Regions from separate parts of the Burkholderia theae genome, predicted to be linked through region 3. Evidence: riboswitches for the same ligand, from Rfam matches in the RefSeq annotation. Region 3 holds a riboswitch; each other region holds the start of a gene.
The links. Region 3 has a riboswitch for cobalamin ahead of cobA (uroporphyrinogen-III C-methyltransferase). Riboswitches for the same ligand answer to the same signal wherever they lie in the genome.
Positions count from the first base shown of each region.

Region 1: linked by a shared signal. The riboswitch ahead of ACN22W_RS32045 (CbtB domain-containing protein) and the one ahead of cobA (uroporphyrinogen-III C-methyltransferase) in region 3 are both predicted to bind cobalamin.
Region 2: linked by a shared signal. The riboswitch ahead of ACN22W_RS13675 (FecCD family ABC transporter permease) and the one ahead of cobA (uroporphyrinogen-III C-methyltransferase) in region 3 are both predicted to bind cobalamin.

Region 1 is NZ_CP183462.1:3,211,964-3,221,907, forward strand. Features, by position in the region: gene ACN22W_RS32030 (2OG-Fe(II) oxygenase) at 1-260, opposite strand, end outside; gene ACN22W_RS32035 (inorganic phosphate transporter) at 548-2,140, opposite strand; gene ACN22W_RS32040 (histidine phosphatase family protein) at 2,300-2,887, opposite strand; cobalamin riboswitch at 2,941-3,077, shown strand; gene ACN22W_RS32045 (CbtB domain-containing protein) at 3,110-3,319, shown strand; gene ACN22W_RS32050 (CbtA family protein) at 3,333-4,055, shown strand; gene ACN22W_RS32055 (LysR family transcriptional regulator) at 4,078-4,986, opposite strand; gene metE (5-methyltetrahydropteroyltriglutamate--homocysteine S-methyltransferase) at 5,113-7,407, shown strand; gene ACN22W_RS32065 (purine-cytosine permease family protein) at 7,469-8,971, opposite strand; gene ACN22W_RS32070 (MFS transporter) at 9,143-9,944, opposite strand, start outside.
Region 2 is NZ_CP183461.1:2,887,128-2,897,071, reverse strand. Features, by position in the region: gene ACN22W_RS13695 (EVE domain-containing protein) at 1-349, opposite strand, end outside; RNA gene ssrS (6S RNA) at 421-602, opposite strand; gene ACN22W_RS13685 (cell division protein ZapA) at 683-997, opposite strand; gene ACN22W_RS13680 (ATPase) at 994-1,344, opposite strand; cobalamin riboswitch at 1,500-1,753, shown strand; gene ACN22W_RS13675 (FecCD family ABC transporter permease) at 1,912-2,910, shown strand; gene ACN22W_RS13670 (ABC transporter ATP-binding protein) at 2,907-3,722, shown strand; gene cobT (nicotinate-nucleotide--dimethylbenzimidazole phosphoribosyltransferase) at 3,775-4,830, shown strand; gene ACN22W_RS13660 (adenosylcobinamide-GDP ribazoletransferase) at 4,820-5,596, shown strand; gene cobC (alpha-ribazole phosphatase) at 5,581-6,165, shown strand; gene ACN22W_RS13650 (cobalamin-binding protein) at 6,244-7,161, opposite strand; gene cobD (threonine-phosphate decarboxylase CobD) at 7,158-8,177, opposite strand; gene cbiB (adenosylcobinamide-phosphate synthase CbiB) at 8,170-9,114, opposite strand; gene cobU (bifunctional adenosylcobinamide kinase/adenosylcobinamide-phosphate guanylyltransferase) at 9,108-9,662, opposite strand; gene ACN22W_RS13630 (cobyric acid synthase) at 9,737-9,944, shown strand, end outside.
Region 3 is NZ_CP183461.1:1,924,625-1,934,568, forward strand. Features, by position in the region: gene ACN22W_RS08975 (cobyrinate a,c-diamide synthase) at 1-249, opposite strand, end outside; gene cobO (cob(I)yrinic acid a,c-diamide adenosyltransferase) at 252-854, opposite strand; gene ACN22W_RS08985 (cobalamin biosynthesis protein) at 889-1,266, opposite strand; gene cobA (uroporphyrinogen-III C-methyltransferase) at 1,263-2,072, opposite strand; cobalamin riboswitch at 2,182-2,418, opposite strand; cobalamin riboswitch at 2,533-2,798, shown strand; gene ACN22W_RS08995 (HoxN/HupN/NixA family nickel/cobalt transporter) at 2,986-4,044, shown strand; gene cobW (cobalamin biosynthesis protein CobW) at 4,070-5,149, shown strand; gene cobN (cobaltochelatase subunit CobN) at 5,156-8,965, shown strand; gene ACN22W_RS09010 (ATP-binding protein) at 8,962-9,944, shown strand, end outside.

The DNA of each region.
Region 1 (9,944 bases), on a different replicon from region 3:
ACCTCTGGCAGCGGGTACGCGAAATACTTGTATTCGCCGCGCCCGAATCCGTGCCGCGCCATCACGACGCGTGAACGATAGAGCGCATCCCGCGGATAGAGCGATGCGAGCGCATCGCACTCGCTCGCCGAGATCAGGCCTGGCACACGCGCGCATCCATGGCGATCGAGTTCCGCATCGACAGTCGTCCAGTCGATTGCGTCGACACGTTGCGCGATGTTCAGCGATTCGACGGCAGGTTGCAGATCGGCAATGTTCACGGGCTACCTCGGTTCGTCAGCAACGTGGTGCCGTGCGGTCGCGTGGAATGCTTAGGAAGCGTTCCGCGCACGGTTGAATCCACGATGGAAGTTGATGAACCCAGTCTACCGACGTCCGTGAGACGGCGCGCTCCAGATCTTGCGCTCCAATTCGGAAAAGGAAGGGGGAGAGGCGTGCGATGCGGCACGGACACGCCGCATGCGGCGACGTGTCGGAGCGGAGAAGCGAGAGTCGAACCTTCCACTACAGGTGGCCGGCGCTCACCGGCCACCCAAAGCGTCCCCGATCAGACCACCGACCGGAACAGCCAGTAGAGCCCGCCCGCGAGCGCGATCGACGCCGGCAGCGTCAGCACCCATGCGAGCACGAGGCTGCGCACCGTGCTCCATTGCAACCCGGACCCGTTCGCCGCCATCGTGCCCGCGACACCCGACGACAGCACGTGTGTCGTCGACACCGGCAGCCCGTACATGTCTGCGGCGCCGATCGTCAGCATCGCGACGACTTCGGCCGACGCGCCCTGTCCGTACGTCAGATGCTGCTTGCCGATTTTCTCGCCGACGGTCACGACGATCCGCTTCCAGCCGACCATCGTGCCGAGACCCAGTGCGATCGCGACGGCGACCTTCACCCAGGTCGGAATGAACTTGGTCGCATGGTCGAGCTGCTTGCGATAGTTGTCGATCGCGAGCTTGTCGTCGGCGGCGAACGCGGGTTGTCCCGATTTCTCGATCAGGCGAATTGCTTCGGACACCAGATACATCGTGTTTCGCACGTTGTCGACGTCGCGTTGCGGCACGGCCGCCATCGAGCCCGACGCGCCGACCGCGGTCGCGAGCGACGTGGACAACTGCTGCACGGCCGGCAGCACGGCCGGCGTCAGCTCACGGCGCTGCACGTAGTGTTCGACGTCGGCGCGCGGGTTCGCGGACGGCGCGACGCCGTTCGTGTACTTCCCGAACGTTGCGGCCGCCTGGTTCGCGACCGCAACGAAGGTCTGCGATTCGGCCGGCGTAACGGCCTTGTTCAGCGCATACGCGGTCGGTACCGTGCCGATCAGGATCAACATGATGAGGCCCATCCCTTTCTGCCCGTCGTTCGAACCGTGTGCGAACGACACGCCCGTGCAGGTCAGGATCAGCAGGCAGCGAATCCAGAACGGCGGCGGCTGATCCTTCGGCGGCTCCTTGTACAGCTCCGGAATCCGCACGACGGCCTTCAGCACGAGCAGCAGCAGCGACGCGCACAGGAAGCCGACGATCGGCGAGAACAGCAGCGACTTGCCGACGCCGAGCGCCTGGCCCCAGTCGACGCCGCTCGTGCCGGACGGCCCGTGCATCAGCTGGTTCATCAGCCCGACGCCGATGATCGACCCGATCAGCGTATGCGAGCTCGACGACGGCAATCCGAAATACCAGGTCGCGAGGTTCCAGACGATCGCGGCGATCAGCAGCGCGAACACCATCGCGAAGCCCGAGCCGCTGCCGACCTGCAGGATCAGCTCGACCGGCAGCAACTGCAGGATGCCGAACGCGACGGCGCCGCTCGAGACCATCACGCCGAGGAAGTTCCACATGCCGGACCAGATCACCGCGACGTTCGGCGTCAGCGAGTGCGTGTAGATCACGGTGGCGACCGCGTTCGCGGTGTCGTGGAACCCGTTGACGAATTCGAAGCCGAGCGCGATCAGCAGCGCGGCGCCGAGCATCAGGTACGGGAACAGCGACGCTTCGCGGACCGACGACAGATCGTCGATCAGGTGCATGGCGATATAGACGGCGCCGATCGCGAGTACCAGCACGAAGACGGCATAACCGACTTGCCGGGTGCGTTCGACGGAGCCCGGATTGTTCGAGGCGGACGAAGCAGGTTGATTCATGACGGCATCTCGTAGGGGAATCGCGTCTGATCCTAGCTTCGGCCAGCAGTCAGTTTGATGACAGTCGGGATGACGAACGGCATGTCTTACAGCGATGTAAGCCGAGCGCCGGCACGCATCTTCGGCCACATGGCGCACGCAACTCGGCACGACAGGGGCTTACGCATCAGTGTCGCGCCGATCGACATCCGCGATCAACATCCATCCATGCGGCGATGCGGCGAATGTCGTGCATGACAGCGGCGCGACGTCGACGCGAGTCGCGGCCCTGGAATCCATCCGCAGCGCCTGCGCGACGGCCGCGCGAATGATCGCCGCATGCGTGATCGCGACGATGTCGCGGTCGTGCTGCAGCGCGTTCAACCATGTGCCGACGCGCCGCATGGCTGCGTCGAACGATTCGCCGCCGTGCGGCGATGCGGACGGATCGCCGATCCATGCACCCAATTCGTCAGGACAGTCGCGGCCGAGATCGTGCAGCCGCTGGCCGCGCCAGTTGCCGTAGTCGATGTCGCGCAGCGCGTGATCGATGTCGGCGCGCAGCCCGAGCGCATCGGCAGTCTGTCGCGCGCAGCGGGCGGGGCTGCACAGCACGATCGCGCCGGCGACGCCCGCCCACCGGTCGCGCAATGCGGCGGCGTCGGCGAGCCCGCGCGCGTCGAGCGGATCGTCGTCGGGAAACGTGCCGGTGCGCATCGCACGGGTCGATGCGTGTGCGATCAGGCGCAGCGAGGCATGCAGGGTCATGTCGGTTGTCGGAGGGGCCGGGCGGAACGTGCGGTCGCTCGCACGCCGTCACTTCAACACGCGGACTTTCGCGCGTACAATCCGCCCGATACGAAACGCGGAAGCCGGTGCAATTCCGGCGCGGTCGCGCCACTGTAACCGGGGAATCTCGATCCCGGAAGCCAGACCTGCCTTCGTACCCATCCAACATTTGTCGGGGCGCGATTCCCCTGAGGTGCATCCATGAGCGAAGCAGTGCTGAAGCCGGTCGTCGTGCCGGCACCCATCCCCGTCCGTGAACTGTTGCCGTGGGCCGTGTTCGTCGGCCTGATCCTGCTGCTCGCCCTGTATTTCGTCGGCGCGGAACAAGGCGCGACGTCGCTCGTGCCGGGTATGTACGTTCACGAATTCGTCCACGACGGCCGCCATCTGCTCGGCTTTCCCTGCCACTGACGCGGAGAACACGATGGTCGGAAAGCTGCTCATGCGCGGGATGCTCGCAGGCATCGCCGCGGGCCTCCTCACGTTCGGTTTCGCGAAAATCGTCGGCGAACCGCAAGTCGATCAGGCGATTTCCTTTGAAGAAAAGCTCGACACCGCCAAAGGCGATGCGCCGGAGCCCGAGCTGGTCAGTCGTCACACGCAGGCCGGCCTTGGCCTGCTGACCGGTGTCGTGACCTACGGTGCGGCATTCGGCGGGCTGTTCTCGCTGGTCTTCGCGTTCGCGTACGGGCGCGGCGGCCGCCTCCCGGCGCGGCCGCTGGCCGCGTGGCTCGCACTGGCGGCGTTCATCGCGCTCGTGATCGTGCCGAACCTCAAGTACCCGGCCAATCCGCCGTCGGTCGGCGATCCCGACACGATCGGCTATCGCACGGGCCTGTTCTTCCTGATGATCGCGATCTCGATCGCGACGATGGTGTTCTCGGTCAGCGTGCGCCGCCATCTGCTGGCGAAGCTCGGCCAATGGAACGCGTCGATCGTCGCCGGGCTCGTGTTCGTCGCGATCATCGCGGCGGTGCAGTTCGGGCTGCCGTCGATCAACGAGGTGCCGGCCGCTTTCCCGGCCGCCGTGCTGTGGAAGTTCCGCGTCGCGGCGATCGGCATGCAGGTGATCATGTGGACGACGATCGGCCTGCTGTTCGGCGCGTGGGTCGAGCGCGGCGAACGCATCGGCATGCGCGCCGCCTGACACGTCCTGCAACCGGGCGCGCCTAGCGCATCATGCGCGGCGCGCTCCACGTCGATTCTCGCGCCAGCGCGACGAACGCGGCCAGATAGTCGATCGCCGCGTCCGCCTCGCGGATGCCGAGAAAGATCTGCTTCGCGATGCCCTTCTTGCCGAGCTTGACCGGCACGACCGGCATGCGGTCCGCGTATTCGTCGGCGAGCCATCTCGGCAGCGCGGCCACGCCGCGCCCGCTCGCCACCATCTGCAGCATGATGTCGGTCGTCTCGATCGACTTGTGCCGCCTCGGCACGATGCCGGCCGGCGTCAGGAACTGGTTGTAGATGTCGAGCCGGTCGGTTTCGACCGGGTAGGTGATCAGGATCTCGTCCGTCAATTGCGCGGGCGTCACGTAGTCGGCGTTCGCGAACCGGTGTGAGTCAGCGACCACCAGCACCTGCTCGTAATCGAATACGGGAACGAAGTGCAGACCCGGCTTGTTCAGCGGATCGGGCGTGACGAGCACGTCGATGTCGTAACCGAACAGCGCGCCGATGCCGCCGAACTGGAAGCGCTGCTTCACGTCCACGTCGACGTCGGGCCAGCGCGACAGATAAGGCGACACGACCTTCAGCAGCCACTGGTAACACGGGTGGCATTCCATCCCGATGCGCAGCGTGCCGCGCTCGCCCTTCGCGTACTGCTTCATCCGCTCCTCGGCGAGCTCGAACTGCGGCAGCAGCCGGTTCGCCAGCTTCAGCAGATATTGCCCGCCCTGCGTGAGCCGCAGGCCGCGACCTTCCCGGTCCCAGATCGGCGTGCCGAGCTGCTGCTCGATTTTCCGGACGGTATGGCTGAGCGCCGATTGCGTGAGGTGCAGCGCGTTGGCGGCCGCGGTCAGCGAGCCCTGGCGCTCGACTTCACGAATCACGACGAGATGGAATCGTTCCAGCATGGTTATCGCTCACCCGACAGATGCATGAACAATTTTAATGGATGAATGAAATAATGCCATTTTATTTCATGTGTTGAAATCCCTATCATGGCTGCCGGACATTCACTACATCTGGACGGCAGCGTCATGGTCACCACACACAACCTCGGTTTCCCGCGCATCGGCGCGAAGCGCGAACTCAAGTTCGGTCTCGAACGCTACTGGAAAGGCGAATCGTCGCGCGACGAGCTGAAGGCGCTCGGCGCGCAGCTGCGCCAGCGCCACTGGAACGACCAGCGCGATCTGGACCTGGCGCCGCTCGGCGACTTCGCGTTCTACGACCAGGTGCTCGACATGAGCTTCACGCTCGGCAACCTGCCGAAGCGCGTGCAGGGCTTCCACGGCGACGTGCTCGACAACTATTTCCGCGTCGCGCGCGGCCGGTCGGCGCAGTCGGCCGAAGAGCATGCCGCGTGCTGCGGCGGTGTCTCGGCCGGTGAAATGACGAAGTGGTTCGACACGAACTATCACTACATCGTGCCGGAATTCCACGCGGACACGAACTTCTCGCTCGACCCGTCGCGCCTGCTCCAGCAACTGGCGGAAGCGCAGGCGCAGGGCGTGGCCGTGAAGCCGGTGATCCTCGGTCCCGTCACGTACCTGTGGCTCGGCAAGGCGAAGGACGATTCCGATCGCCTCGCGCTGCTGCCGAAGCTGCTGCCCGTGTACGGCGCGCTGCTCGACACGCTGACCGCGCAAGGCGTCGAATGGGTGCAGATCGACGAACCGATTCTCGTCACGGAACTCGACGCCGAGTGGCGGCACGCATTCCGCACCGCCTATGCGACGCTGGAAACGCGCCGCATCAAGGTGCTGCTCGCCACCTACTTCGGGCAGCTTCAGGACAACCTGACGCTCGCGGCCTCGCTGCCGGTCGACGGCCTGCATATCGACGCGATCAATGCACGCGACGAAGTCGACGCGCTGGTGCGCGAACTGCCGGCCGGGCGCGTGCTGTCGGTGGGCGCGATCAACGGCCGCAACATCTGGAAGACGGACCTGAACGCGACGCTCGACTGGCTCGAACCGCTCGCGAAGCAGCTCGGCGATCGCCTGTGGCTCGCGCCGTCGTGCTCGCTGCTGCACGTGCCGGTCGATCTCGCGAGCGAGGAGAAGCTCGACGCGGAGATCCGTTCGTGGCTCGCGTTTGCGCTGCAGAAGCTCGACGAACTGAAGGTGCTCGCGACCGCGCTGAACGAAGGCCGCGACCAAGTGGCCGATGCGCTTGCCGCGAATGCCGCCGCGATCGACTCGCGCCGCCGCTCGCCGCGGGTGAACAACCCGGTCGTGAAGGCCGCGATCGCGCGTATCGACGCGCAGCTCGGCAATCGCGTGAGCCCCTATGCGCAGCGCGCGCCGAAGCAGTCGGCCCGACTGAGCCTGCCGGCCTTCCCGACGACGACGATCGGCTCGTTCCCGCAGACCGTCGAAATCCGCCAGGCGCGCAGCCAGTTCAAGGCCGGCACGCTGGACGAAGCGGGTTACCGCACGGCGATGCGCGCGGAGATCGAACGCAGCGTGCGCGAGCAGGAATCGCTCGAACTCGACGTGCTCGTGCACGGCGAAGCCGAGCGTAACGACATGGTCGAATATTTTGGCGAGCAGCTCGACGGCTACGCATTCAGCCAGTTCGGCTGGGTGCAGTCGTACGGTTCGCGCTGCGTGAAGCCACCGATCCTGTTTGGCGACATCAGCCGCCCGAAGGCGATGACGGTCGAATGGATCACGTATGCACAGTCGCTGACGAACAAGCCGATGAAGGGCATGCTGACCGGCCCCGTGACGATCCTGAACTGGTCGTTCGTGCGCGACGACCAGCCGCGTTCGGTGTCGTGCTACCAGCTCGCGCTCGCGATCCGCGACGAAGTGCTCGATCTCGAGAAGGCCGGCGTGCGCGTGATCCAGATCGACGAGGCGGCACTGCGCGAAGGGCTGCCGCTGCGCCGCGCGCAATGGGGCGAGTACCTGAAGTGGGCGGTCGAATCATTCCGCATCACTGCGAACGGCGTGCAGGACGATACGCAGATCCACACGCACATGTGCTATTCGGAGTTCAACGACATCATCGCGTCGATCGCCGACATGGATGCGGACGTGATCACGATCGAGACGTCGCGCTCGGACATGGAGCTGCTCGACGCGTTCGACACCTTCAAGTATCCGAACGAAATCGGGCCGGGCGTGTACGACATCCACTCGCCGAACATCCCGACGCAGGATCACATCGTCGGCCTGATGCGGAAGGCGGCTGAACGGATTCCGGCGGAGCGTCTGTGGGTGAACCCGGACTGCGGCCTGAAGACGCGCCAGTGGGCGGAAGTGATTCCGGCGCTGACGAACATGGTCGCCGCCGCGAAGACGCTGCGCAACCAGGCACACTGACGCGCGGCAGCTTGCGCTGCGACGACTGAAGTACCGGCCCGCCGTGACGGGCCGTTTTCCGTTATGCGCGTTCGCGAATGCCCGTGCTGGCGGGGGCGTCGGGCGCAGGCGTCTTCGCGATCACGCGCCGTTCGTGTTCGAGGTCGAGCGAGCGCGACAGGACCGCATACACGGCGCCCGCGACGATCAGCCCGACGAGCCACGCGATGTCGACGCCGCCGAGCATCCGTGCGAACGGACCGACGAATACCTCGCGGTTCGCTTCGGCATCGAAGATGTAGAAGAACGGCACCATCGCCGCGAAGCCGGCCAGGTACGCGACGATGCCGCGCGGTTGCCACGCGCCGTACAGCCCGTTCGGCGTGAAGAAATGCGCGATCGCATAGTGGCCGCGCCGCACGAAGAAATAGTCGACGAGATTCACCGCAGTCCACGGCACCAGGAAGTAGAGCATCAGCGTCAGGAACGTCTGCAGCAGCGCGATGCCGTTGCCGCGGATCGCGAACACGCACGCGAGCACGAAGGCGCTGATCGCGACGATCGACGCGACGCGCGCGCGACGGGTCGGCCGGATCGGCACGATCGAATCGACGGCGGTCAGGACGGTCAGCATCGCGCTGTACGCGTTGAGCGCGATGATCGGCAGGAAGCCGACCAGCGACACGATCGCGATCAGCTTGCCGAGGCCCGGCACGAGCGACGTGCCGACATCGTTCATCGCGACCAGCGCATCGGCTGCGTGCAGCTTCTGCGCGAGCCACGCGCCGAGGCCAATCATCCAGGTGCCCGACAGCGACGCGCCCGCAAAGATCACCGCGATCAGCTTCGCGCGGCTCGTATTTTTCGGCAGATAGCGCGAATAGTCGGACACGTACGGCGCATACGAGATGTTGTAGCTCGCGGCGATCGCGAACTGCGTCGCGAACGCGATCCAATTGAAGCCCGGCGCGGCGGCCGGCGCAATGGCGGCGTGCGCAGGCGCCGCATGACCGAACGCGAGCGCGAGCGTGACGAGCGCATAGAGCGGCAGCGTCGCGATCAGCGCCCACGTGAAAGTGCGATGCATCAGGTCGTGGCCGTAGATCGCGAGCAGCGCGCCGATTGCCACGGCCGCGACGGCGACGAAGCCGCCGTCGATCCCGAATACGTTGTGCACGCCGTCGACCATCAGCGACACGTTGACGACATTGAAGCCGACGAAGACGAACAGCGTCGCGAGCAGCGCGACGATCACGCCGCGATAGCCGAATTGCGCGCGCGACTGGATCATCTGCGGCAGGCCCATCTCCGGCCCCTGCGAGCCGTGAAACGCCATGAAGATCGTGCCGAACATGATCCCGAGCGCGCCCGCGAGCGTCGTCCAGCCGGCGGACAGGCCCATGCCGGGCCCGACGAAACCGATCGAGATCGTGAAGAAATGGAAGTTGCCGAGGAACCAGAACGGCCCCTGGCTCGCCAGTTTTGCGTGGCGTTCGTGTTCCGGGATGTAGTCGATCGAGTGGTGCTCGATCGCGAGGCCGGCCGATTCGGCGCGGCCAAGGTCGAGGGTGTCGGGGCGGTTCATGACGGCTTGTCTCCAGGGTCGCGCGCGGTTCGTCGATGCGACCGCGTGCGCCTGCCTGCCGCGACGTCGTCGTGGCAAGCAATCAATATCGGGGGATGCGCGGGCGGTGCGATGCACCGCCGGACAACGCAAAAAAAACGGGCAGGCGAATCGCCTGCCCGTTGCGGGACGTTACGCGGTGCGCACGCCGCGCGGCAGCGACTCGCGCGTCTTGCCGGGCGCGCCCGCATCGTCGATGCTGACGCGGCGCGAGATCAGCCACACGCACAGCGACGAGAGGATTGCGGCACTCGTGTACTGGATCGCGAGCGGCCACCATTGCGGCGCGGTGTTCTGCGCGATGATGGTCGCGACGAGCGGCGTGAGGCCGCCGGCGAGCGCGCCGCACACCTGGTACGCGATCGAGATCGCCGTATAGCGGATCCGCGCGACGAAGATGCCGCTGACGAAACCCGCGACCACCGAGTAGTAGCCCGATTCCGCGAGCGTCGCGAGGCCGACGCCGACCGTGATCGACAGCGGCGTGCCCATGTGCACGAGCGGCAGCATCGCGAACGGGACGATCGCGGCCCATGCGCCGGTGATCAGCAGCACGCGCGTGGTGCCGAAGCGCTGCGCGAGGAACGCGGCGGCGAGCTGCACGACGAACTGCAGCACCGCGACGATCGTCATGCAATGCAGCACCATCGACCGGTCGAGCGACAGGAACTGCGTCGCATAGCTGATCATGAAGATGTTGCTGAAATACACGCCGGCGATGCCGTACACGTTCGCACCGATCGCGAGCAGCAGCAGCGGCCAGTACTTGAGCGCTTCGCGCAGCGGGTTCTGCGCGGTGTTGCCGCTCTTCCTGACTTCCTCGAACTCGGGCGACTCGGACACGCTCGCGCGGATCACGAAACCGACCACCAGCAGCACGGAACTCGCGAGGAACGGCACGCGCCAGCCCCAGCTCATCATGTCGTCCTTCGAC
Region 2 (9,944 bases), 960 kb from region 3:
GCAGCGCGGCGAGCGGCACGAGCGCCGATTTTTTCACGTAGCGCACGTCGACGAGCAGCCAGCGTGGTGCTTCCTGCGTCGACTTCGGGTCGTAATAGGGGCTTTTCGGATCGAACTGCGTGGGATCGGGGTAGGGCGTCGACGACACTTCGGCGAGGCCCGCGATGCCCGGCTCGGGGCAGCTCGAGTGATAGAACAGCACACCATCGCCGATCTTCATCGTGTCGCGCATGAAATTGCGCGCCTGATAGTTGCGCACGCCAGTCCACGGCAGCGAGCGCTGCGGTGCGTGAGCGAGATCGTCGATGCTTGCTTCGTCCGGTTCGGACTTCATCAGCCAGTATTGCATGGATCGTGATCGACGCAGAAAAAGGCTGCTACAAAAGGAAACGGCACCGGGACGTGCCCGATGCCGTTGGATAGGCCCCCGCCTTGGCCGCTAGGCCGGCATCCTGAACCTGAGGTTCAGAATTGGTCGCAGTTAGCAGCACTTCGGGTACATCAGACAGAGTGACGCGCGCGCCCGTGCTACAAATTTCCGCAACCGTGCACATGGCATTGGTTCAAGGAATATATGACCTTGGCGAACCAGGCAGGGAAGCTGACTGAACTGTATTTCGATGCGCCAATTTGACCACCGTTGATCGCCGAGATCAAGGGGAATCGACGTATCGATCAAACCTTACTGCGTCTCGTGCTGTGCGAGCACCGCGCCGAGCTGTTCGTTCATCTGGTGCATTGTACGACGGATTTCCTCCGCCGGAAATGCTTCACCGTGCCGCACGCTGGTTTGCAGCCGCAGCAATTCCGATGCGAGCGACAGCGCGGCCATGACGGCGATGCGATCGGTGCCGCGTACCGAGCTGTTCGAGCGGATTTTCGACATTTCGGCGTCGACGCGCGCGACTGCCTCCAGCAGCGCCGCTTCGGTCTCGGCCGAACAGGCGAGCCGATAGGGCTGACCGAGAATCGAGACTTCGATCTGCTTGGTGCTCATGCATGTTCTCCGTGGCTGGCCGCGTCATCGCCTTCCGTACGCGCCTGCGCATCCAGCAGGTCGAGCTGGTTGTCGGCTTGCTCCGCGTTTTTCGAGCGCGGCAGCTTTTCGAGAATCGCGTTCAGTTTCACCTGGGCGTCGTCGATCTTTGCCGACAACGTGTCGCGCTCGGCTGCGAGCGCATTGCGTTCGTCGCGCAGTTGCGCGAGTTCCGCGCGGACCGTGTCCGCTTCCGCGCGCAATTGCGCGACCTGCTCCTCGAGCGCGAGCCGTTCCGAGTGATAGCGCTTGTTCAGCGAGATCAGACGGCCAATATTTTGAGATAAGGTTTCGAGTTCGTTGAGCATTTGCTGCGTCCTCTAAAGACCCAGCATTTTAGCGCGGAATAACGCGCAATCCGACATCTGTAACGTTTCCAGTCGTAACACCCCTGCTTCTTGTCGCGAATAGGTGCGTCTTTTTGCATTCCCGGACGCTTCCTTGACGCTCGCGCGACCCGCTCCTAAACTGGCGCCGCCTCGGTGCTCGCGCGTGAACGCGCGGTTAAACGGGAAGCAGGGCGCGGGCTCCGCCAGGAAGCCGCCAACCTGCGCTGCCCCCGCAACGGTAAGCGGCCGCGTCTGGTGACGCAGGCCGGCTCGGGCGCGTTCCGCGTGAAGGTTTCGCGCACGGGCGCGGGCCACTGCGCGTCATCGCGCGGGAAGGCGAGCCGGTACGCCGCCAGCCCGGATACCGGCCGAGACGGGAAGCCCGCACGGGCTTCGTGACGCGCGGCCCGCGGGGAAGCGGGGTGCGCAACGCTTCACGGAATTCTCTTCGATGCTGACCCCAATCGTCCGCGCGACGCTTCTGTCATGCCCGGCCGGCAGCCGCCGGCGGATGCGCCGCGCGTCATGCGCGCGGCCGTGCGCGGCATGAGCGCCGCACGCGCTGCCGCGATCTGGGCCACGCTGGCCGCCGTGGTCGCGTTGCTGTTCATCGCGTCGTTGTCGATCGGCAGCGTGCCGATGTCGCCGTGGCAGGCGCTCGCGTCGCTCGTGCCGCACGGCGGCGATGCGTTGTTCGCCGACATCGTCCGTACGCTGCGCCTGCCGCGTGCGCTCGCGGGTTTCGCGTGCGGCGCGCTGCTCGCGCTTGCCGGTGCGCTGCTGCAGGTGCTGCTGCGCAATCCGCTTGCGGAACCGTACGTGCTCGGCGTGTCCGGCGGCGCGGCCGGTTTCGCGCTCGTCGCGATGATCGCGGGCGGCGCATGGTGGCTCGTCGACGCGTCGGCGTTCGCCGGCTCGCTCGTGTCGGTCGCGCTCGTGCTCGGTCTCGCGCGCCGCGAACTGTGGCGCGGCGACTCGCGCGATGCGTCGCCGCGGCTGCTGCTCACGGGCGTCGTGATCGCGGCGGGGTGGGGCGCGCTCGTCACGTTGCTGCTGTCGCTCGCGCCCGATGCACGGCTGCGCGGCATCATCTTCTGGCTGACGGGCGACCTGAACGGCGTGACGGCGCCGTGGTTCGCGTGGGGCGCGCTGCTGCTGAGCGCATGCGTCGCGCTGCCGGCCGCGCCGCAACTGAACGTGCTGCTGCGCGGCGACGCGACCGCGCTTGCGCTCGGCGTGCCCGTCACGCGGCTGCGCGTGCGGATCTATCTCGTCGCATCGCTGGCCGCCGCGGCCGCGGTGACGACGGCCGGCACGATCGGCTTCGTCGGCCTCGTCGTGCCGCACGCGTTGCGGCTCGCGTTCGGCAACGACCAGCGGATGCTGCTGCCGGCCGCGATGCTCGCGGGCGGCGGCGGCGTGATGGCGGCCGACCTGCTTGCGCGCACTGCGATCGCGCCCGCGCAACTGCCGGTCGGCGTGATGACCGCGTTGATCGGCGTGCCGGTGTTCCTGTGGATGTTGCTGAGGAGACCGATGCGATGACGCATACCGCATTGCACGCTGGCGGCGGCGACCTGACCTGTGCGACCGTCGACCTGACGCTGAAGGCCGGTGCACGCACGCTGCTCGACGGCCTCGCGCAGGCGTTCCGCCCCGGCGAGATCTGGTGCGTCGCGGGGCCGAACGGCGCGGGCAAGACGACGCTGCTCGCGACGCTCGCGGGGCTGCAGCCGCCGGCCGGCGGGCATGTCGAGATCGACGGACGGCCGCTCGCCGCGTGGCCGCCCGCGCAACTCGCGCAGCGCCGCGCGCTGATGCCGCAGCAATTGCACGACGCGTTCAGCGCGACCGTGTTCGACACCGTGCTGCTCAACCGCTTTCCGTATCTCGGTGGCTGGGGCTGGGAGCGCGACGGCGACCGCGCGGCCGCGCGCGAGGCGCTCGCGACGTTCGACCTGACCGCGCTTGCGTCGCGCGACGTATTGTCGCTGTCGGGCGGCGAGCGGCAGCGGGTCGCGCTGGCCGCGACGCTGTGCCAGGATGCGCCACTGATGCTGCTCGACGAGCCGCTCGCGCATCTCGACCTGCATCACCAGATCGATTGCCTGACCGCGCTGGCCGCATGGCTCGACGCAGGCCCGCGCACGGTGCTGTTCTCGTGCCACGACCTGAATCTCGCGCGGCGTTTCGCGACGCATGCGCTGTTGCTCGACGGCCGCGGCCACGCGTGGGCCGGCCCCGTGCACGATGTGCTGACGCCCGAACGCGCGAGCGACGCGTTCGGTTATCCGCTCGTGCTGATCCGCGAGAACGGCCGCGACGCGCTGCTGCCGGCGTGGCCCGAGCGACAATGACGTTTCCTTTCCCGATGCGCGGCGCAGGCCGCACCCACGACACGGCTCTTCGATGACGAATTCGACCCACTTCCCGCCCGCGATCGCGCCGCTCGACGAAACGCTGCGCAAGCGCCTGCAGCATGTGATCGATCACAAGACCAAGCCGCCCGGCAGCCTTGGCCAGCTCGAGGCGATCGCGCTGCAGATCGGCCTGATCCAGCGCACCGAGCGGCCGGTCGTGCAGCGCCCCGTGATGATCGTGTTCGCCGGCGATCACGGGATCGCGGCCGAGGGCGTCAGTCCTTATCCGCAAGCGGTGACCGCGCAGATGGTCGCGAACTTCCTGGCCGGCGGTGCGGCGATCAACGCGTTTTCGGGCGTCGCGCAGAGCACGCTCGAGATCGTCGATGCGGGCGTGGCGTCGCCGCTGCCGCTGTCCGACCGGCTGGTGTCGCTGCCGGTCGCGCGCGGCACGCGCAACTTCGCGGCGGAGCCGGCGATGACGCACGACGAGGCGATGACGGCGCTCGCGGCCGGTGCGGCGCGGGTGCGCCTGCATGCATCGCTCGGCACGAACGTGATCGGCTTCGGCGAGATGGGGATCGCCAACACGTCGTCGGCCGCGTGCCTGATGAGCCGCCTGCTCAGCGTGCCGATCGACGCATGCGTCGGGCGCGGCACGGGCCTCGACGACCAGGGCCTCGCGCACAAGCGCGCGGTGCTCGGCCGCGCGCTCGTCAAGCACTCGCACGCGATCGCGCCGCTCGACGTGCTCGCGACGTTCGGCGGCTTCGAGATCGCGATGATGACGGGCGCGTATCTCGCGGCCGCGAGCGAGCGGATGACGATTCTCGTCGATGGCTTCATCGCGACGGCCGCGCTGCTCGTCGCCGAGCGTATCGTGCCCGGCGTGCGCGATTACTGCGTGTTCTCGCATACGTCGCACGAGGCCGGGCACCGGCGCATGCTCGAGCATTTCGGCGCGAAGCCGCTGCTCGCGCTCGACCTGCGGCTCGGCGAGGGCACGGGTGCGGCGCTCGCGCTGCCGCTCGTGCGCGCGGCGGCGGCGTCCCTCAGTGAAATGGCGAGCTTCGAGTCCGCCGGCGTCGACAATCGTGACGCCTGAGCGCGCGCGCGGCGTGCGTGCCGAACTGCGCTACTTCTTGGTCGCGCTCGGCTATTTCACGCGCGTGCCCGTGCCGCGCGCGATTGGTTATGCGGCGGGCGATCTCGACCAGGCCGCACGCTATTTCCCGCTCGTCGGCGCGTGCGTCGGCGCGTGGGGCGCGCTCGTCTATCTTGCCGCGCTGCGCGTGCTGCCCGCGTCGATCGCGGTCGGGCTGTCGATGGCCGCGACGCTGCTCGCGACCGGCGCCTTCCACGAAGACGGCCTCGCCGACAGTTGCGATGCGTTCGGTGGTGGTTATACGCGCGACGACGTGCTGCGCATCATGCACGACTCGCGGATCGGCACGTTCGGCGCGGTCGCGCTCGTGATCGCGCTCGGCCTGAAATGGCAGGCGCTCGCGGCCATGCCGCCGCTGCGTGCCGCCTGGACGATGATCGCCGCGCATGCGGCGAGCCGCGCGGCGGCCGTGAGCCTGCTGATGTCGCTCGACTATGTGCGGCCCGAAGGCAAGGCGAAACCGGTCGCGCAACGGATGGGCGTGCGTGCGGCGTGCATCGCGGCGGTGTTCGGGCTGCCTTGGCTGTTCTGGCCCGACTGGCGTGCCGGCATCGCGGCAGGTGTCGCGCTCGTGCTCGTACGCGCATGGGCCGCCCGCTACTTCGTGAAGCGGATCGGCGGTTATACGGGCGACTGTCTCGGCTTCGCGCAGCAACTGAGCGAACTGGCCATCTATCTGTTGGTGCTCGGATGGACGTCGTCCTGATCCGTCATCCGGCCGTCGGCGTCGAGCCGGGCGTCTGCTATGGACGCAGCGACGTGCCGCTCGCCGCGCCGGCCGACGCCGGCGCGCACGCCGTGCTCGCGCATCTGTCCGCGCTCGGCGCGCCGTCGCCCGAACGGATCTGGACGAGCCCGCTGACGCGATGCGTGTCGGTCGCCGAGCGGCTCGCGCAGCGATTCGACGTGCCGGTGTCGAGCGACGCGGGCTGGCAGGAAATGGATTTCGGCGCGTGGGAAATGCAGCGCTGGGACGATATCGACCGTGCGGCGCTCGATGCGTGGGCGGCCGACCTGATGCATGCATGCGCACATGGCGGCGAAAGCGTCGCGCGGTTCGCCGCGCGTGTCGCACGGCGGGCCGATGCGGTTGTGCAGTTCGACGGGCCGCAATGGGTGGTCACGCATGCGGGCGTGATCCGCGCATTCGCGTCGCATGTGTTGCGTGTGCCGCTCGCGACGCTGCTGTCGCGGCCGGTGCCGACGGGCGGTGTCGTCTGGCTGCGCAAGGACGACGCGGCATGCGCGTGGGAAGTCGTGCACTGGGACGAATAGGCGCGTGCAGGCCGGCACGTGAACGGCATCCGGCCGCTCGCGGCTCTCGCGGGAACACCGCGCACGTACGGCCTGAAATCAGTTCGCCGGCCGCCGCGCACGCGCGGCGTCGAGATCCTCGCACAGCGCGGCCGCACCCTGCGCGATCCGCGGCGACGGCCGCGTCAGCAGATCGCCGTCGATCGCGAACAGGTTGTTGCGCGCCACGGCCGTCAGCGCGGGCCACGCGCGCCAGTGCGCCAGGCTCGGCAGCGGGTCGCCCGAGCGTGTCGCACCGGCGCTCGTCGTCACGATCGTTTCCGGATTCGCCGCGAGCACGGCCTCGTCGGTGACCGTCGGCGCGAGCGGCTTGAGCGACGCGAATACGTTGCGGCCACCGCACAGCGCGATCACGTCGTTGATCAGGTGCGCGCCATTGAGCGTCATCAGCGGCCGGTCCCAGACCTGGAAAAACATCGTGACGGGCGCTCGGGCCGCATAGCGTGCGCGTAGCGCGGCGATGTCGCGCGCAAAGCCGGCCGCGGCCGCATCGGCAGCCGGCTGCGTGCCGAGCAGCAGGCCGAGCCTGCGCAGCGACGACGAAACGTCGTCGAGATGCTTCGGTTCACTGAAGAACAACGGGATGTGCAGCGCGCGCAGCGCGTCGGTCTGCCGTTCGGCGTTGCCGTGCCGCCAGACGACGATCAGGTCGGGCTTCAGCGCGGCGATACGCTCGAGATCGAGCGCCTTGTTGTCGCCGACGCGCGGCACGGCTTGCGCGGCGGGCGGATAGTCGCTGTAGGTGACGGTGCCGACGAGCTTCGCGCCGCCGCCGGCCGCGTAGACCAGCTCGGTCGCGTGCGGCGCGAGGCTGATCACGCGCTGCGCGGGCGCGGGCAACGTGACGGTATTGCCGGCGTCGTCGCGCGTCGTGACGTCGGCGTGGACGAGCGGCGCGTGAGCGAGCACGGCCAGCGCCGCGACCGGCACCAGCCGGCGGAACTGGCGCGGGTTCATGCGGATTCCTGCTGCAGCGTCGGCACGCAGTGCGCAAGCGCGTCGCCGAGGCGCTGCCATTCGGCTTCGCTGCCCGGCAGGCCGACGCGCACGCTCGACGGGGTCGCGAAGTGCCGCGTCCAGATCCCGCGTGCCGCGAGTGCCGCATGCAGCGCCGCAGCGCGCGGGTCGTCGGTCCAGCAAAAGAGCGGCGTCGCGCGAACCGCGAAGCCGTGCGCGCGCAGCAGCGCGGCCAGCCGCTCGCCGTCGGCCGCGAGCCGTTCGCGGGCAGCCGCCTGCCAAGCGCGATCGGCGAACGCCGCGGCGACCGCGTGGCGCGCGGGTCCGCTGACCGTCCACGCGCCAAGCATGTCGCGCAGCGCGACGATCCGTTCGGGACACGCGAGCACGAAACCCGCGCGGATGCCGGCGAGACCGAAGAACTTGCCGACCGAGCGCAGCACGACGAGCCCCGCGCGATCGACCTGCGGCGCGAGCGACTGCGTCGCACCCGTATCGGCGAACGCCTCGTCGACGATCAGCGTGCCGCCGCGCGCCGCCAGCTGCGCATGCCAGCCGAGCAGGCGCTCGGCCGGCACGAATTCGGCGGTCGGATTGTTCGGATTCCCGACGATGACGTGACGCAGCGTCGCGGGCAGCGTGTCGGTGTCGATGTCGAGCGGGACGACGCGATGGCCGTGACGCGCGAATGCGGGAGCGTATTCGCCGTACGCGAGTGCCGCGACGCCGGCGTCGCCGGTCGGCAGCAACGCGGGCAATGCGCGGATCGCGGCCTGGCTGCCGGCGACCGGCAGCACGTGCGCGGGATCCGGCGCGTGGTAATACCGTGCGGCGCAGGCCGCGAGGCCGTCGCCGTCGTCGGGCAGCCGGCGCCATGCGTCGGCCGGGGCGGGCGGCACCGGATAACCGACCGGATTGATACCGGTCGACAGGTCGAGCCACGCGTCGTACGGAATGCCGTGGCGGCGTGCGGCTTCATGCAGATTGCCGCCGTGCACGATGCGTGTATCAGACATGATGGGTGGCCATGACGAGTGCGCCGCTCGCGACCAGCAGCGCGAGCCACAGTGCGAGCGTGCGCGTGACGAGCGACAGCGCGGCGACGACGTGGATGGCGGTTGCCGTTGCGCCGGTGCCGAGCACCGGGCGATCCTCGATTTCGCCGTGATAGACGGCCGGGCCGCCGAGCTGCACGTTCAGGCTGCCGGCTCCCGCGGCCATCACGGGGCCCGCGTTCGGGCTGTCCCAGTGGCGCGCCTGCGTGCGCCAGCAGCGCCATGCGGTGGCCGTATCGCCGAGCAGTGCGTAGCTCGCGGCCGTGAGGCGCGCGGGAATCCAGTTCAGTGCATCGTCGAGGCGCGCGGCGGCCCAGCCGAAGGTGAGGAAGCGCGGCGTGCGGTAGCCCCACATCGCATCGAGCGTGTTCGCGAGCCGGAACAGCAGCGCGCCGGGACCGCCCGCGACGATGAACCAGAACAGCGCGCCGAAGATCGCATCGTTGCCGTTCTCGAGCGCCGATTCGACGGCCGCGCGCGACAACGCGCCTTCGTCCGCGTCGCTCGTATCGCGCGACACGATGCGCGCGGTCAGCGTGCGGGCCGCATCGAGGTCGCGCCGCAGGAGGGCTGCCGCGATCGGCGCGACATGGTCGGCGAGGCTCTTCGCGCCGAGCGCGAACCACAGCAGCGCGACGTGCAGCGCGGCGGCGAGCGGCCACGGCAGCGCGGTCACGAGCCATGCCGCGACGGCCACCGGCGGCACCACGGCCGCGGCCCACGCGGCGACACCGACCACACGGCCGCGTCGACCCGTGTTCAGCGCGCCTTCGATGCGCGCGGCGAGCCGGCCGAACGCGACGAGCGGATGCCAGCCGGCGGGTTCGCCGATCGCGCGGTCGACGATCGCGGCCGCGACCGCGAGCATCGCGACGACGGGCAGCGACAGCATCAGCATGACGACGCCCCCGTCTTGAGGTCGAGCGGCAGTCCGGCGACGAGCAGCGTCACGCGCGTTGCGAGCGCGGCGATGCGCTGGTTCAGGCGCCCGAGTTCGTCGACGTAGCGGCGCGTGACCGACCCGAGCGGCACGACGCCGAGCCCGATCTCGTTGCTGACGACGATCACCTTCGCGCGTGCGCCGCGCAACGCGTGCTCGAGCCGGTCGACCTGCGCCGCGTACTGCGCATCGTCGAGCGGTTCGCCGTCGGCCGGGCACAGCAGGTTGGTGAGCCACAGCGTCAGGCAGTCGACGAGCAGGCACGCGCGCGGATCGTCGAGCCGTGCGAGCGTGCCGGCGAGGTCGATGGGTGCATCGGCGAAACCCCAGTCGGCCGGCCGGCGCGCACGATGGTGCGCGATGCGCTGCGCGAATTCGGCGTCGGCGGCGAGCGCGGTCGCGATGTAGGTAACGGGGCGGCCGCTGTCGGCCGCGAGCCGCTCGGCATGCGCGCTCTTGCCCGAGCGCGCGCCGCCGAGGACGAAGGTGAGGTCGTGCGGAATCATCGCGCGATTGTAACGGCGCGGGCGTACCGGCGCGGGCGATAATGCGGCCTTTGCTTCGCGACGACCTTTACACGATGAATGCACCCGAGCCGCGGCCGCGCGGTACGCTGATGATCCAGGGCACGACGTCCGACGCGGGCAAGAGCACGCTCGTCGCGGGCCTGTGCCGGCTGGCGCGCCGCGCCGGCGCGCGCGTGGCGCCGTTCAAGCCGCAGAACATGGCGCTCAACAGCGCGGTGACGGCCGACGGCGGCGAGATCGGCCGCGCGCAGGCGCTGCAGG
Region 3 (9,944 bases):
CGCATCGCGCGCGGCGTCGGCCAGCAGCGCGCGGCAGCCGGCCTCGCCGACCATCCCGAGGTCGAGCGCATGCACGGGCGCGCCGCTCGCGCGTTCGAGGAGCATCGGATCGAGAAAATCCGGCCCGGTCTTGAACACGCGCACGCGGCGGCCGAGCCGGCGGTGCAGCCGCGCGAGGCCGGCCGTCACCGACGTCTTGCCCTGGCCGGACGCGGGCGCGCTGACGAACAGCGCGGGGCAGGCCGGCACGCTCAGAACTCCACGCCGCGCTGCGCCTTCACGCCTTGCTCCTTGTACGGATGCTTGACGAGCCGCATTTCGGTGACGAGATCGGCCGCGTCGATCAGCGCATCGGGCGCGTGGCGCCCGGTGACGACGACGTGCACCGAGTCCGGGCGCGCGACGAGCGTCGCGAGCACCTCGTCGAGCGGCAGGTATTCGTACTTCAGCACGGTGTTCAGCTCATCGAGGATCACCATCCGGTAGTCGCCGCTTTCGATCATCCGGCGCGCCTCGTCCCAGCCCTTGCGCGCGGTCGCGATGTCGGCGTCGCGGTTCTGCGTGTTCCACGTATAGCCGTCGCCCATCGTCACGAAGTCGCATTCCGCGACGGCGCCGAGGAAGTCACGCTCGGACGTATGCAGCGCACCCTTGATGAACTGCACGACACCGAGCCGCATGCCGTGGCCGAGCACGCGCACGGCCATGCCGAACGCGGCCGTGCTCTTGCCCTTGCCGTTGCCGGTGTGGACCATCAGCAGGCCCTTTTCGTGGGTGGCGGCGGCCTGTTTCTTCTCGTGGCCGGCGCGGCGGCGTTCGGCCATCCGCTGATGGGATTCGGTATCGGTCTTCATCGGGAATCGTCCTGTCGAAAGCGAAACAAAGGGTTCAGAGCGGGCCGGCGAGCGCGACCGTCACGCCGTCCCGGATGGATTTGGGGCCGAGCAGCCGGCCATGCGGCGCCGCGAGCTGCGCGCACGGCTCGGCCACGCCCGCGACGCCGAAGCGCGCGAGCGCGGCATCCGACGGGCCGCTCGCGGCCAGTTCGGGACGGCTCGCGAGCCGCGCCGCGTCGAACCCGACGAGCGCCCAGCCGCGGCGCGCGCACAGCGTGCGCAGCGCACGGGCGTGCGCCTTGTCGGCAAGCGTCGCGACGACCGCCGGTTCGGCGTCCGGGTAAAGCGCCAGCGCCGCGCGGATCGCGGCGTCGAGTTGCGCGGCCGTCGTGCCCGCGCGAAAACCGACGCCGAGCGCGACGCGCATCATGCACCGCCGCCGAGCGCCGCACGCACCGCCGGATCGTCAGCGAGCGCCGCGACGCGGCCGATCACGACAATCGCTGGCGAACCGATGCCGGTCGCGCCGACCTGTTCGACAAGGGTGTCGAGCGTCGCGAGCACGTGCCGCTGCCCGGGACGCGTCGCATTCTCGATCGCCGCGCACGGCGTATCGCCGGGCAGGCCGCCGTCGCGCAGCGCCGCGGCAATCGTATCGAGCCGGCGGATGCCCATGTAGATCACGATCGTCATGCGCGTCGCCGCGAGCGCGCGCCAGTCGGGTTCGTCGGCGCCCGCGCCGTGGCCCGTGACGAAGATCACGCCCTGCGCGTCGCCGCGCTGCGTGACCGGAATGCCCAGTGCGGCCGGTGCGGCGATGCCCGCAGTGATGCCGTTCACGACCTCGACCGGAAAACCCGCCGCGCCGAGCGCGGCCAGTTCCTCGCCGCCGCGACCGAACACGAACGGATCGCCACCCTTGAGCCGCGCGACGCTGCGGCCCGCGCGCAGGTGCGCGAGCATCGCCGCGACGATCGCCTCCTGCGGCGTGGACGCATGGCCGCCGCGCTTGCCGACGTGCTCGATGTGCGCGTCGGCGCGCGCATGGCGCAGCACGTCGGGGTTCACGAGATCGTCGACGAGCAGCACGTCCGCCGCGCCGATCGCACGCACGGCCTTGAGCGTCAGCAGGTCGGCATCGCCGGGGCCGGCGCCGATGAGCCACGCGCGGCTCATCGCGCGCGGCACGGCGCGCACCGTGTCGAAACAGTGGAAAGGGGAAGGCGGGCGGCACATCGGCGGCCGGCAAACAGGCAAGACATGACGGATCGGGCGAAGCCCGCGCGAACGCGGGTGGAATGCGCACCCCATCCGTCCCCCGCGGATCGGGCGTTCGGCGAGCGTCGGGCTCGCCCCTTGCGTCGGCCGGTATCCGGGCTGGCCGCTTGCCAGGCCGCGGCCTTCCCGCCCGGTGAAGGGCAGTGGCATCGTGGGCGGCATGGGCGCGTGCGCGGGGAAGCGCGTCGCGCGGGCGGCGTACCGTTGCGGGGACAGCACAGGCCGGGCGGTCGTCCGCCTCCTGTTTCCCGTTTAACTGCATGCGCGGAATGCGCGTGCGAGCACCGAACGCGGCGCTACGATAGCACAGCGGTCCGCCCGCGCGAACCCGCCGCGCACGGCCTCCGGCGCGGCGCGCGGGCCGTGCGAAACCCGGCCCGGCGGCCCGCGTCGCCTTGACGCTCCCGCCCCCGACGCCTACACTCGCACGCGTTTTGGTGCTCGCGCGCGCCGCTCCGGCGCGCGCAGTTAAACGGGAAACAGGGAGCCTGCCTGCGTCGCAGTCGAGCCAACCTGTGCTGCCCCCGCAACGGTAAGCGAACGCATCGTGCCCGCCACGATGCAACGCCGCTTCGCCGCATGCCGCGCGCATGCGGACGACCGCCACTGGATGCCTTGCGCATCCGGGAAGGCGAAGCGGCGTGTTCGCCAGCCCGGATACCGGCCTAAACGTTGGGGTTCAGCGCCGCGGGGAGGCGGCGCATCGTCCACGGCCGCAGCGTGCCCGACACCCGAGCGTTTCCCGATTCCCGTCGTCCGGCCGCCCGCGCGAGCGCGCATGATCCGGCCCGATGGAGGGCGGGGCCGCACGGGGCCGCGCAGCGACGGCCGTGTTGGCATGCTTCATGTCGACCGTTCGCAAAGGAGCGTCATGCTCGATTCGCTGTTTCGCCTGTTCAACGACAGTTCATCCGGGCTGCGCGGCAAGATTGTCGCGATCTACGCACTGCTGATCGCCTTCAACGTCGGCGCGTGGGTCTGGGCATTCATCGCCTTCCACGGCCAGCCCGTGCTGCTCGGCACCGCGCTGCTCGCGTACGTGTTCGGGCTGCGCCACGCGGTCGACGCCGACCACATCGCGGCGATCGACAACGTGACGCGCAAGCTGATGCAGGAGGGCCGCAGCCCGCTCGGCGCGGGCCTGTTCTTCTCGCTCGGCCACTCGACGGTCGTGATCGTGATGTCGGCCGTGGTCGCGGCAACCGCCGCGTCGCTGTCGCGCTTCGACGGCATGCGCGAGCTGGGCGGCACGATCGGTACCTGCGTATCCGCGTTCTTCCTGCTGCTGCTCGCGGCCGCGAACCTGATGATCCTGGTTTCCGTGTATCGCACGTTTCGCGCGGTGAAGCGCGGCGAGCCGCTCGTCGAGGCGGATCTCGACCTGCTGATGAACCAGCGCGGCGTGCTCGCGCGCATCTTCCGCCCGCTGTTCCGGATCGTGTCGCGCAGCTGGCACCTGTATCCGGTCGGCTTCATGTTCGGCATCGGCTTCGACACCGCGACCGAGATCGCGCTGTTCGGCATCTCGGCCACGCAGGTGCAGGGCGGCCTGTCGTTCTGGTCGGTGATGGTGCTGCCCGCGCTGTTTACGGCCGGCATGACGCTCGTCGACACGACCGACGGCATCCTGATGATGGGTGCGTACCGCTGGGCGTACGTGCGGCCGATCCGCAAGATCTACTACAACATGACGATCACGTTCGTCTCGGTGCTGGTCGCGGCGCTGATCGGCGGCATCGAGGTGCTGGCGCTGCTCGCCGGCAAGCTGTCGCTGCAGGGCACCGTGTGGGACTTCGCGACGACGGCGGCCGCGCATTTCGGGATGCTCGGCTACGTCGTGATCGGGCTGTTCCTCGCGAGCTGGCTCGTGTCCGCCGCGATCTATCGCATCAAACGCTACGACGAGATCGATGTGACGATCTCTGCCTGAACCCCCATTCGACCCAGGACCCACCATGACCCTACGCAAGCTTCCCGTCACGATCGTCACGGGCTTTCTCGGCAGCGGCAAGACGACGCTGATGCGCCACATCCTGCAGCACGCCGAAGGCCGCCGCATCGCGGTGATCGTCAACGAATTCGGTGAACTCGGCATCGACGGCGAAATCCTCAAGGGTTGCGGCATCGGCTGCGACGACACGCAGGACGAAACGTCCGGCCAGCTTTACGAACTCGCAAACGGCTGCCTGTGCTGCACCGTGCAGGAAGAGTTCTATCCGGTGATGGAAGCGCTCGTCGAGCGGCGCGCGGACATCGACCACGTGCTGATCGAGACGTCGGGCCTCGCGCTGCCGAAGCCGCTCGTGCAGGCGTTCAACTGGCCGACGATCCGCAACAGCTTCACGGTCGACGCGGTCGTGACGGTCGTCGACGGGCCGGCCGCCGCGAGCGGCCAGTTCGCGGAAAACCCGCAGGCCGTCGACGCGCAACGCCGTGCGGACCCGAACCTCGACCACGAATCGCCGCTGCACGAGCTGTTCGCCGATCAGCTGTCGTCCGCCGATCTCGTGATCGTGAACAAGGCCGATCTCGTCGGCGACGCGCAGTTCGCGCAGATCGAAACCGCGATCCGCGACGAGATTCCGCCGCAGGTGAAGATCGTGCGCGCGACGCGCGGCGAGCTCGACCTCGCGATGCTGCTCGGGCTCGAATCGGCATCGGAAGACACGATCCACCTGCGTCACGACCATCACGGCTCGGCCGACGACGGAGATCACGATCACCACCACGACGATTTCGACTCGGTCGTCGTATCGGGCGACGCGGGCACGCGCGAAGCGACGATCGCCGCACTGCAGCGCGTGGTCGAGACGCACACGATCTATCGCGCGAAGGGTTTCGCCGCGCTGCCCGGCGCGCCGATGCGGCTCGTGATCCAGGGCGTCGGCCGCCGCTTCGACAGCTATTTCGACCGTCGCTGGCAGGACGGCGAAACGCGCGCGAGCCGCTTCGTGCTGATCGGCGAGGATCTCGACGCGGCCGCACTGCAGCGCGCGTTCGACGCCGCGTGCGCGGCCGAACCGCAACAGGCGTAACGCACGATGCATCTGCTGCGCACCACGCCGGGCGGCTTCGTCGACGATACGCAGGGCGTCGTCCGGATCGACCAGCAACCGGCCGACATCGTGATCCTGAGCTCGGCCGACACGACGCTGTCGCTGCTCGCGAGCGTCGTGCCGCAGCTGCCGGCCGGCTTTCCGAGCGTGCGGCTCGCGAACGTCACGTTCCTGCGGCAGCCGGCGTCGGTCGATTTCTATGTCGACGACGTGCTGCGCCACGCGAAGGCGGTCGTGATCGATCATCTCGGCGGCGAAGCGTACTGGCCGTACGGGATCGAGCAGGCCGTGTCGCTCGCGTCGAAGCGCGGGCAGCAGCTCGCGATGTTCTCGGGCGACCTGCAGGAAGACCCGAACCTCGTTGCGAAGAGCACGGTCGCGCCCGACCTGTGCCGGCTGTGGTGGCGCTACCTGCGCGAGGGTGGCGTGCACAACGCCGACGCGCTGCTGCGCAGCATCGCGTTCCACACGCTCGGCTTCGGCGACGAACCCGAGTTGCCGCGCCCGCTGCCGGCCGCCGCGCTGTATCACCCGGCGCGCGACCGCGCGAGCATCGACGACTGGCGGCCGCGCTGGACGCCCGGCGCGCCGGTCGTCGCGATCCTGTTCTATCGCGCGCACTGGCAGGCCGCGAACACCGCCGTGTTCGACGCGCTGGCCGACGCGCTCGCGCGGGAAGGGCTGAATCCGCTGCCGATCGCGGTGACGTCGCTCAAGGACGCGGTGAGCCGCGAGGTCATCACGCAGCTGTGCGACACGCACGACGTCGCGCTCGTGCTGAACACGACCGCGTTCGCGGCCGGCGCGATCGATGCGGCCGAGCCGGAAGTGCTCGCCGGCGACGCGCCGGTGCTGCAGGTGATCCTGTCCGGCGGCAATCGCGACGCATGGGTGGCCGACAACCAGGGCCTGCACGCGCGCGACATCGCGATGCACATCGCGCTGCCCGAGGTCGACGGGCGCATCGTCACGCGCGCGGTGAGCTTCAAGGGGCTCGCGTATCGCTGCCCGCACACCGAGGTCGACGTCGTGCGCTACCAGCCGGACGCCGAACGGATCGCGTTCGTCGCGGCGCTGGCGCGCGGCTGGTGCCGGCTGCGCACGCTGGACAACGCGAGCAAGCGCGTCGCGCTGATTCTCGCGAACTATCCGCAAAGCGAAGGGCGGATCGGCAACGGCGTCGGGCTCGACACGCCGGCATCCGCGTTGCGCGTGCTCGCTGCGCTGCGCGACGCGGGCTACGCGGTGGCCGACCTGCCGCCCGACGGCGACGCGCTGATCGCGCGGCTCACCGAAGGCGTGACCAACGACGCGGCCGTGCATGCATTGCGCCCGGCGTTCCAGAGTTTTGCACTGGCCGATTACGCCGCGCATTTCGCGCGGCTGCCGGCGGCCGTGCGCGACGCGCTGAACGCGCGCTGGGGGCCGCCCGAAACCGACCCGACGCTGCGGCAAGGGCGTTTCACGATCGCCGGCTGGCGCGCGGGCAACGTGTTCGTCGGCATCCAGCCGTCGCGCTCGCGCGGCGAAAACGACTACGCGAGCTACCACGACGCGGATCTGGTGCCGCCGCACGCGTATCTCGCGTTCTATTTCTGGCTGCGCGATGCATATCGCATCGACGCGGTCATCCACCTCGGCAAGCACGGCAACCTCGAATGGCTGCCGGGCAAGAGCGTCGCGCTGTCCGACGCGTGCTGGCCCGACCTGACGCTCGGGCCGCTGCCGCACCTGTATCCGTTCATCGTCAACGATCCGGGCGAGGGCAGCCAGGCGAAGCGGCGCGCACAGGCCGTGATCATCGATCACCTGATGCCGCCGCTCACGCGCGCGGAAAACTACGGCCCGCTGCAGGATCTCGAACGGCAGGTCGACGAATACTACGAGGCGCTGATGGTCGATGCGCGGCGCGCGAAGCTGCTACGCAAGACGATCCTCGCGACGATCGCCGAGCACCGGCTGCACGACGAGCTGAGCGTATCGCCGCCGCGCGACACCGGCGACGAGGATGCGCTGCTGACGCGCGTCGACGCCTGGCTGTGCGAGTTGAAGGAAGCGCAGATTCGCGACGGGCTGCACGTGTTCGGCGTATCGCCGGCCGACCGGCAGCGGCGCGACACGCTGCTCGCGCTCGCGCGTTTTCCAATTGGCGACGGCAAGGGCGTGCGTGCGGGGCTGATCGGCGCGCTCGCGCGCGATCTCGCGCTCGGCGACGACTTCGATCCGCTGTCGGCCGACTGGGCCGCACCGTGGGCTGGCCCGCGGCCGACGATCCTGCAGGCGCTCGACGCATCGCCGTGGCGCCATGCGGGCGATACGCGCGAGCGGCTCGAACGGCTCGCGCAGCAGTGGCTGGACGGGCTGTGCGCAGCCGCAGGCGGCAACGCCAGCACCGACGCGACACCGCCCGGCGCATGGCCGCACACGCTCGCGGTGATCGAGCGTGTGCGCTCGACGCTGATACCCGCGCTCGACGCATGCGGCGGCGAGGAAATGCGCCAGCTGCTGCGCGGGCTCGACGGCCGCTTCGTGCCGCCGGGGCCGAGCGGCTCGCCGTCGCGCGGCCGCCCCGACGTGCTGCCGACCGGCCGCAACTTCTACTCGGTCGACACGCGCGCGGTGCCGACGCAGGCCGCGTGGTCGCTCGGCCTGAAATCCGCGCAGCAACTGATCGAGCGCCATCTGCAGGATCACGGCGACTATCCGCGCGCGATCGGCCTGTCCGTGTGGGGCACGGCGACGATGCGCACGGGCGGCGACGATATCGCGCAAGCGTTCGCGCTGCTCGGCGTGCGGCCGAAATGGGCGCACGGCAGCCATCGCGTGACCGACTTCGAGATCCTGCCGATCGAGATCTTCGACCGGCCGCGCATCGACGTGACGCTGCGCGTATCCGGTTTCTTCCGCGATGCGTTCCCGAACCTGATGCATCTGTTCGATGCGGCGGTGCAGGCCGTCGCCGCCCTCGACGAGCCGGAGGAACTGAACCCGATCCGCGCGCGCATCGAGCGCGAACGCGCGAAATGGGTCGCGCAAGGCGTGTCGCCCGACGAAGCGCGCCGCCGCGCCGGCTGGCGCGTGTTCGGCGCGCGGCCGGGCAGCTACGGCGCGGGCCTGCAGGACCTGATCGACCAGCGCCGCTGGCAGACCGACGCCGATCTCGCCGACGCCTACCGCCAGTGGGGCGGCCATGCGTATGCGCAGAACAGCGCGGGCGATGCCGCGCCCGACGTGTTCGGCGAGCGGCTGGCGACGATCGACGTCGTCGTGCAGAACCAGGACAGCCGCGAGCACGACATCCTCGATTCGAACGACTACTACCAGTTCCAGGGCGGGATGACGGCGGCCGTGCGGCACCTGTCCGGGCAGCAGCCAAGCATCTACCACGGCGACCATGCGAACCCGGTCGCGCCGAAGATGCGCACGCTGCGCGAGGAGATCGCGCGCGTGATCCGCTCGCGCGTCGTCAACCCGAAATGGCTCGACGGCGTGAAGCGCCACGGCTACAAGGGCGCGGCCGAACTGGCCGCGACCGTCGACTACCTGTACGGCTATGACGCGACCGCGCGCGTGCTGTCCGACCACCAGTACGCGCTCGTCGCCGACGCGTACCTGTTCGACGACGACACGCGCGCGTTCCTCGAACGGCACAATCCGAAGGCGCTGCACGGCATCTGCGAACGCTTCGTCGAGGCGATGCAGCGCGGCTTGTGGCAGCAGCCGGGCGACTATCGCGAGCGGATCGAAGCGGTCTGGCTCGAAAGCGAACAACTCCAGGAAGGGGGACGGCGATGACCGATCCGACACTGCACCGCGCCCGCGCGGTCTTTCCGTTTGCGGCGCTCGTCGCGCAGGATGCATTGCAGCAGGCGCTGCTGCTCGCCGCGATCGACCCGTCGCTCGGCGGCGTGCTGGTGAGCGGGCCGCGCGGCACCGCGAAATCGACCGCCGCGCGCGGCCTCGCGGAGCTGCTGCCCGAAGGGCAGTTCGTCACGCTGCCGCTGTCGGCGAGCGACGAACAGGTCACCGGCACGCTCGATCTCGCGCATGCGCTGGCCGAAAACGGCGTGCGCTTCCGGCCGGGCCTGCTTGCGCGGGCGCACCTCGGCGTGCTGTATGTCGACGAAGTGAACCTGCTCGCCGACGGGCTCGTCGATACGCTGCTCGACGTGGCCGCGAGCGGCGTGAATCTCGTCGAGCGCGATGGCGTGTCGCACGCGCATGACGCGCGCTTCGTGCTGATCGGCACGATGAATCCCGAAGAAGGCGAATTGCGTCCGCAACTGCTCGACCGTTTCGGGCTGATGGTCGAGCTGGAGAACTGTTTCGATGCCGCGCAGCGCGAGCGGATCGTGAAGGCGCGGCTGGCATTCGATCTCGATCCGGACGCGTTCCGCGCACGCCATGCAGCCGCGCAGCGCGAACTCGGCGACCGGATTCACGCGGCGCGTGCGCGGCTGCCGATGCTCGATCTCGGCGATGCGGTGCATGCGCATGTCAGCGCGCTGTGCATCGACGCAGCCGTCGACGGGTTGCGTGCCGATCTCGTGATGCTGCGCGCCGCGCGCGCACTCGCCGCGCTGGAGCAGGCCGATGCGGTGACGGTGTCGCACGTGACGCGCGTGGCCGAAGCCGTGCTGCGGCACCGGCGCCATGCCGGTACGCCGCCGTCGTCCGGCGCGTCGCAGCCGGACCGCGCACGCGACGATCGTTCGCCGCCGGAGGCACGCCATCAGCCGGAAGATCAACCGGGCACAACCGGGAACGACACCGC